Regions from separate parts of the Kitasatospora sp. NPDC001309 genome, predicted to be linked through region 1. Evidence: riboswitches for the same ligand, from Rfam matches in the RefSeq annotation. Region 1 holds a riboswitch; each other region holds the start of a gene.
What was found. Region 1 has a riboswitch for cobalamin ahead of ACFY2K_RS25750 (HoxN/HupN/NixA family nickel/cobalt transporter). Riboswitches for the same ligand answer to the same signal wherever they lie in the genome.
Positions count from the first base shown of each region.

Region 1 (2,252 bases):
TGCATGGAGGCGTGGACGGCGCAGGCGACGGCCAGGTCGAAGCGGTGGCGGACGGCGTCCTCCCAGTCCAGCACGGTGTAGCCGGGCAGGCCGTGGAGGTACTCGTCCAGGGCGCGGTCGGCGAACGCGGAGCCGGGGTTGACGGTGAAGTACCGCTCGATGCCGTCCGGGTCGAGCAGGGTGAGGACGTCCAGGACCCGGGTCGCCGAGGTGAGGGTGCGGGCGACCGCCAGCACGCGGGCCTTGACCGGGCGGGTGTTCCAGCGGTCGGCGGGCCAGACGTGGGGGTGGGACGGCACATCGTGATCGTACTCACCCCGCCGCGCCCCCGGCGTGGTTTGCCGAGTGTCGGTCAGCCCGCCGCCGCGGCGGGCTCCTCGTGGTCGGCGGCGGCGCACTCGTCGAGGAGGGGGCGCAGGGCGTCGTCCACGAGCCGGTAGCGCACCACGCGTCCGTCCTTGTCGCCGGTGACCACGCCCGCCGTGCGGAGCAGTCGCAGGGCCTGGGAGACGGCCGGGTCGCGCATGCCGGTGGCGACCGCCAGGTCGCTGACGGCGAGCGGGCCGGCCCGGTGGAGGGCGAGCAGCAGGGCGAGCCGGCCGGGGTCGGAGAGCAGGGAGAACCGCTCGGCCCAGGTCCGGACGTGGGCGGTGTCCCCGATGGCGGCGATGGCCTCGCAGACCCGGTGTCCGTCGATGGTGCGGTGGCCCGCGCGGTCGGCCGGTACGAGATGCATGCGGACATTCTGGCAGCTCACGACCTGTGATCCTGGACACCTGCACAGGTGCGCAACCTTGCGAGGGTGTGGTCCTGCCCCTACGGTGTTCCCCGCCGTGGTGCTCGGGAAGACCGGTGACGGACCCTCAACAGGTCCCATTCCGGAGCGGCCCTCGCCACTGTGATCGGGGGACAGTCGTCCGGATCCACGTGCCACTGGGTGCTTCGTGCACCTGGGAAGGCGGGTCGGGAAGCCCCGTGAGCCAGGAGACCGGCCACGGCATCTCACGAAGTCATTCCACGAGGTGCTGGAGCGTGATCCGAAGATGACCCTGCCCGAAACCGCCGCGCCCGCCGAGGCGGGCCCCGCCCCCTCCGTACTGCCCACCTTCCGGTGGAAGCGCGAGGACACCCTCCGGACCGCCGGGTTGATGGGGGTGATCCTGGCCATGCACGTGGTGGCCTTCGGGACCCTCGTCTTCCTGGTCGCGCCGCACAACTACGCCGTCGGCACCCAGGTCTTCGGGGTGGGCCTGGGCATCACGGCCTACACCCTCGGCATGCGGCACGCCTTCGACGCCGACCACATCGCGGTGATCGACAACACCACCCGCAAGCTGATGGCGGACGGCAAGCGGCCGGTCTCGGTCGGCTTCTGGTTCGCGCTCGGCCACTCCTCGATGGTGGTCATCATGGCTGCCCTGGTGGCGGGCGGCGCCCAGCTGGCGAACACGCTGATGGACGACGACTCGGCCACCCACAAGTGGCTCGGGCTGGTCGGCACCACGGCCTCCGGCGCCTTCCTCTACCTGATCGGAGCGCTCAACCTGGCGGCGCTGCTCGGCATCCTCAAGGTGTTCCGCTCGATGCGGGCCGGGCAGTTCGACGAGTCGGAGCTGGAGGCGCACCTCGACTCGCGCGGCTTCATGGCCCGGATCCTGAACCGGGCGACCCGCTCGATCACCCGGCCCGGGCAGATGTTCCCGGTCGGCATGGTGCTGGGCCTGGGCTTCGACACCGCGACCGAGGTCACCCTGATGGTGATGGCCGGTTCGGGCGCGGCGGCCGGGCTGCCCTGGTACGCGATCGTCTGCCTGCCGCTGCTGTTCGCGGCCGGGATGAGCCTGTTCGACACCCTGGACGGGACGTTCATGAACTTCGCGTACCAGTGGGCCTTCTCCAACCCGGTGCGCAAGGTGTACTACAACCTGACCATCACCGGGCTGTCGATCGCGGTGGCCTTCATCATCGGCACCATCGAGCTGGTCGGCGTGCTGCACGAGAAGCTCGACCTGACCGACCCGGTGACCGGGTTCATCGCGGACATCTCGCTGGACAACGTCGGCTACGCGATCGCCGGGCTGTTCGTGGTGGTGTGGGCGATCGCCATCGCGTACTGGAAGCTGGCGGGCGTCGAGAAGCGCTGGACGCCCACGCAGCAGCAGTAGCGGTGGCGGCAGTGCCCGCGCGTCGCGAACGGCGCCTCCCCGAGCCGGGGAGGCGCCGTTCGCGTTCCGCCGTCAGTGCCGGTCGCC
Region 1 covers NZ_JBIAXC010000027.1:125,838-128,089, forward strand. The annotation lists gene ACFY2K_RS25740 (hypothetical protein) at 1-299, opposite strand, end outside; gene ACFY2K_RS25745 (ArsR/SmtB family transcription factor) at 353-736, opposite strand; cobalamin riboswitch at 818-1,012, shown strand; gene ACFY2K_RS25750 (HoxN/HupN/NixA family nickel/cobalt transporter) at 1,044-2,165, shown strand; gene ACFY2K_RS25755 (type B 50S ribosomal protein L31) at 2,238-2,252, opposite strand, start outside.

Region 2 (2,252 bases), on a different contig from region 1:
GCTGCGAACTCCGGCACGCGGGGCGGCTGGTGTACTCCGCCGGCCTGGACCTGACCGACGAGGCCGCCGCCACCCCGATCGGCCTGGGCTGCAAGGTCTGCGAACGCCCGGCCTGCGCCCAGCGCTCGGCCCCGGCGATCGGCCGCCCGCTGGCCGTCGACGAGCACACCAGCACCTTCGTCCCGTACCCGGCGTCCTCCTGAGCGGTGCCGCACGGGGCGAGGCAGCCCCCGGAGGGCCGTCGGACGAGTACAACCACCCTTCCTGCCATCGGGTTTGGTGACATTGGGCGGCGGGCATCGCCAGCCCGGAAGCCCCGTGCACCACGGGCGGAAGTGAGGTGGGACGGATGGCCGGCGACGAGACGCCACAGCCCTTCGCGACGTTCTGCGGCAACTGCAACTGCGGTTGCCCCCAGGTGTTCCTGGACCGGGAGGCCCCGGTGGACCGGCGGGTGAGGATCACCGACGACTTCGGTCAGCAGATCCGGATGAGCGAGGACCAGTTCCGCGACCTGGTGCGCCAGGCCAAGGAGGGACTGCTGGACCTCTCCGCGGCTTCGGCCGGCTGAACGCGATCGAACGGCGCCCGGGGGCGGCGGTCCGATGACCCGCCGCCGGTCCGGCGAAGGGCCGTGGTCGCGGCCCGGGACTCGCCGATCGGTGTCGGGGACACGGACACCTCGCTCTACAGGAACGCGTGGTCGACCTCGCGCTCTGGCTCGACCGCCACCGGCCCGTCCTGGCCCTGTGACCCGTCGTGCCCCTGTGACCGCTCGGGCCCGCGCCGCGCGGCGGTGGGTCTGGACTTACTAGGACGTCCAACTATATGGTCGACGGCAGGTCCGCGGTGTCAGGGAAGCCGGTGTGAGTCCGGCACGGTCCCGCCACTGTGACCGGGGAGTTCGTCCTCGCAGATGACGGCCACTGGCAGCCAGCCGGGAAGGCCAGGGGGCGGGCGTGGATCCGGGAGTCAGGATACCGGCCGCGGATGATCCGTGTTTTCCACGAGGATGGAGACGACACGCATGACTCCGGGCCGCTGTTCCCGCTCCGCTGCCGTGCTGCCGACCGTCGGGGCCCATCGCTCCTGACGGTTCGTCACTTTACGCCTGCCGCGACGGCGTACGACCGTACGTCCGATGCCGCGGCGTGCTCTCTCCATTCCTCCTCTCCCCACCCGTGACGAGAGAAGGAACCGATGGTCCGCGAACTGGCCCACTTCATCGGCGGCAAGCGCGTCGCCGGGACGTCCGGCCGCTACGGCGACGTCTTCGACCCCAACACCGGCCGGGTGCAGGCCCGGGTGCCGCTGGCCGACCGGGCCGAGGTCGAGGCGGTGATCGCCGACGCCGCCCAGGCCCAGCCCGGGTGGGCGGCCTGGAACCCGCAGCGGCGGGCGCGGGTGCTGCTGCGCTTCCTGCAACTGGTCGAGCAGGAGAAGGAGGAGCTGGCCCGGCTGCTCTCCGCCGAGCACGGCAAGACTGTGGCCGACGCCCACGGCGACCTCCAACGCGGCCTGGAGGTGGTGGAGTTCGCCGCCGGGATCCCGCACCTGTTGAAGGGCGAGTTCACCGACAACGCCGGCACCGGCATCGACGTCTACTCGATGCGCCAGCCGCTCGGCGTGGTCGCCGGCATCACGCCGTTCAACTTTCCGGCGATGATCCCGCTGTGGAAGGCCGCACCCGCGCTGGCCTGCGGCAACTCCTTCGTTCTCAAGCCCTCCGAGCGGGACCCGTCGGTGCCGCTTCGGCTCGCCGAGCTGTTCCTGGAGGCCGGGCTGCCGCCGGGCGTGCTCAACGTGGTCAACGGCGGCAAGGAGGCGGTGGACACCCTGCTGGAGGACGAGCGGGTGCAGGCCGTCGGCTTCGTCGGATCCACCCCGATCGCCCGGTACGTCTACGCGACGGCCGCCGCCCACGGGAAGCGGGCGCAGTGCTTCGGCGGCGCGAAGAACCACATGATCGTGATGCCGGACGCCGACCTCGACCAGGCCGCCGACGCGCTGATCGGCGCCGGCTACGGCTCGGCGGGGGAGCGCTGCATGGCGATCTCGGTGGCCGTCCCGGTGGGGGAGGAGACCGCGGACGCGCTGGTGGCCAAGCTGGTCGAGCGGATCGCCGCGCTCAAGGTCGGCCGCTCGGACGACCCGGCGGCCGACTTCGGCCCGCTGGTCGGCGCCGACGCGCTGGAGCGGGTCCGCGGGTACCTCGACCTCGGGGTCCGGGAGGGCGCCGAACTCGTTGTCGA
Region 2 covers NZ_JBIAXC010000026.1:69,111-71,362, forward strand. The annotation lists gene ACFY2K_RS24820 (short-chain fatty acyl-CoA regulator family protein) at 1-203, shown strand, start outside; gene ACFY2K_RS24825 (hypothetical protein) at 350-571, shown strand; cobalamin riboswitch at 813-1,004, shown strand; gene ACFY2K_RS24830 (CoA-acylating methylmalonate-semialdehyde dehydrogenase) at 1,201-2,252, shown strand, end outside.
Region 2: it holds a riboswitch for cobalamin, as region 1 does, so the genes downstream of both, ACFY2K_RS24830 (CoA-acylating methylmalonate-semialdehyde dehydrogenase) here and ACFY2K_RS25750 (HoxN/HupN/NixA family nickel/cobalt transporter) in region 1, are expected to answer to the same signal.

Region 3 (2,252 bases), on a different contig from region 1:
ATGGGTCTCGTAGGCGAAGAACGGCCCGAGGGCCGCGACGCGCTGCGGCGTCGCGGCCCTCGGTCGGGTGTGCGTCACGCCGCGCCGACCGGCTCGGAGCCGGACTCGGCCGGGACCGCCGTGGCGGCCGCCGTACGGGCGTTGATCACTCGCTCGGCCATCGGTCCGAAGAGCAGGCCCAGCGCGGCCCACAGCAGCAGCTGCGCGGCCACCGAGTAGAAGCGGAACTCGAACAGGGTGTCCGCCGGGAAGCCCGGGTAGACGATGGCGCCCTTGTCGTCGGTCAGCGGCAGCGGCGTCTCGGTCGCGTGATGGCCGAACTGCTGGACGTTGTCGGCGAGTTCGCCGAGCGAGGGGAGCACCGCCATGACGATGCCGATCGCCGCCGCGAAGGCGCCGGCGGCGAGCAGGGTGGCGTTCCAGTTCCCGAACCGGGCCTGGAGGCGCTTGCCGAGCCAGACCGCCAGCACGAGGAACAGGAGCGAGCAGGCGACCATGGCCAGGTACAGGTTGCCGCGGTCGCGGATGGTGTCGGGGTGTCCGATGGCCGGCGGGTTGGCGGGGTACTTGACGAACGGCACGAGGTACAGGCCGAGGAACCCGCCCAGGGCCACCAGCATCGCCAGGTTGCGCGGGCGGAGCCTGCCGGTCCGGCCGAGGCACACGGTGTACGCCACCGCGAACAGCGCGCCCATCGCCGCACCGAACAGGATCATGCCGGCGCCGATGCCGACGTTGGCCTGGACGGTGCGGCTGAAGATGTCCGGTCCGCCCATGTCCATGGGCAGCCCGGCGGCCTTGTCCAGCAGGCCCTGCGCGTCGTCACGACCGCTCTCGTACTCGATCGCCGCGTTGATCTGCGGCTCGGCGAAGATCCGCGCGAAGACGAAGGCGAGCAGGCCGGCCACTGCGCCGGCGAGCACGCCGCGCAGGATGAGTTTCTTCTCCATGTCTGGTTGTTCGCTGCTTCCGCTCGTCAGTGGCAGGGGAAGCCGAGGAAGTGCCGCGAGTCGTGGACGAACTCGTGGATGTGCATGTCCTTGCCGAACACGGAGTAGGCACCCTGGTCGACGCCGATGAAGTAGTAGACGGCCAGCGCGAGGAACGCGGTGACGACGAGCCAGGCGACGGCCTTGGACGCCGGCACCACGACCGGGACGGGCAGGGCAGAGGGTCCGGGCATACTGGTGCTCACGGTGGAGCCTCCTTCGGGGATCGTGCGTCCCGCTCTTGTTGGGGCGAATCGTGATGGCGTCGTATCTGACTCGCGGGCCGTCCCGAAGGGCGATCCGCTCACAGTGGCGCGACCGTGCCGGAGTTCCACCGGCTTCCTTACGCCATCACTACATCCGGCAGAGTAGGCCTGCCCGCCGGGGCCGTCAATCGGCCTCGAAGCGCACGGTGGGCTCGAAGTTGGCGCGGCGGGCCGCTCGGCGGAAGACGGTCAGGACGGCGGGCCCGACGACGAGCACGGCGGTCAGGGTGGTGACGGCGCGGCCGGTGTCCCAGCCGAGCGACGTGGCGAGGTCGAACAGCAGGTAGCGGTGCCACTGCTCGGTGAAGGGCAGACCGGGGAGGTAGGCGATCGAACTGTTCGGGTCGGTGGAGAACGGCCAGAAGGACAGGTTGAGCAGGAAGCCGAACAGGTAGCCGGAGAAGGCCCCGTACACGGCCAGCACGGGCACCTCCACCCGGCGGCGCCGGGTCTTCGGCAGCAGGCCGGCGAGCATGCCGACGAAGGCGCAGCCGAACATCTGGTACGGCATCCAGGGACCGACTCCGCCGGTGAGCAGGGCGGAGGCGAACAGCGAGGTGCAGCCGAGGGTGAAGCCGAAGCCGGGGCCGAAGACGCGGCCGGCCAGGACGAGGATGAAGAAGACCGTCTCCACACCGGCCGTCCCGGCGCCGAGGGGTCGGAGCCCGGCGTTGACGGCGGACAGGACGCCGAGCATGGCGAGCGCCTTGGCGTCGATGCCGCCGGCCGAGATCTCTGCGATGACGACGGCGAGGACCAGGACGAGCAGGACGGCGAAGATCAGCGGCGGGGCGTAGTTGGAGCCGAACTTCCCGGGTGCGACGACGAACGGCCAGGTGAAGGCGACCAGGCCGATGAAGGCGGCCAGGGCGACGACGACGCGGGCCCGGCCGGGGATCCGTACGGCGGTCATCGCGCGGCCTCCGCCGGTTCGAGGGCCTCGGCGACCTGCCGGGGCGTCAGGTAGCCGAGTGGGGCGAGGATCTTGGCGGTCTGC
Region 3 covers NZ_JBIAXC010000014.1:85,263-87,514, forward strand. The annotation lists gene ACFY2K_RS16855 ((2Fe-2S)-binding protein) at 1-78, opposite strand, end outside; gene ACFY2K_RS16860 (CbtA family protein) at 75-950, opposite strand; gene ACFY2K_RS16865 (CbtB-domain containing protein) at 977-1,195, opposite strand; cobalamin riboswitch at 1,233-1,357, opposite strand; gene ACFY2K_RS16870 (ECF transporter S component) at 1,380-2,168, opposite strand; gene ACFY2K_RS16875 (ABC transporter ATP-binding protein) at 2,165-2,252, opposite strand, start outside.
Region 3: it holds a riboswitch for cobalamin, as region 1 does, so the genes downstream of both, ACFY2K_RS16865 (CbtB-domain containing protein) here and ACFY2K_RS25750 (HoxN/HupN/NixA family nickel/cobalt transporter) in region 1, are expected to answer to the same signal.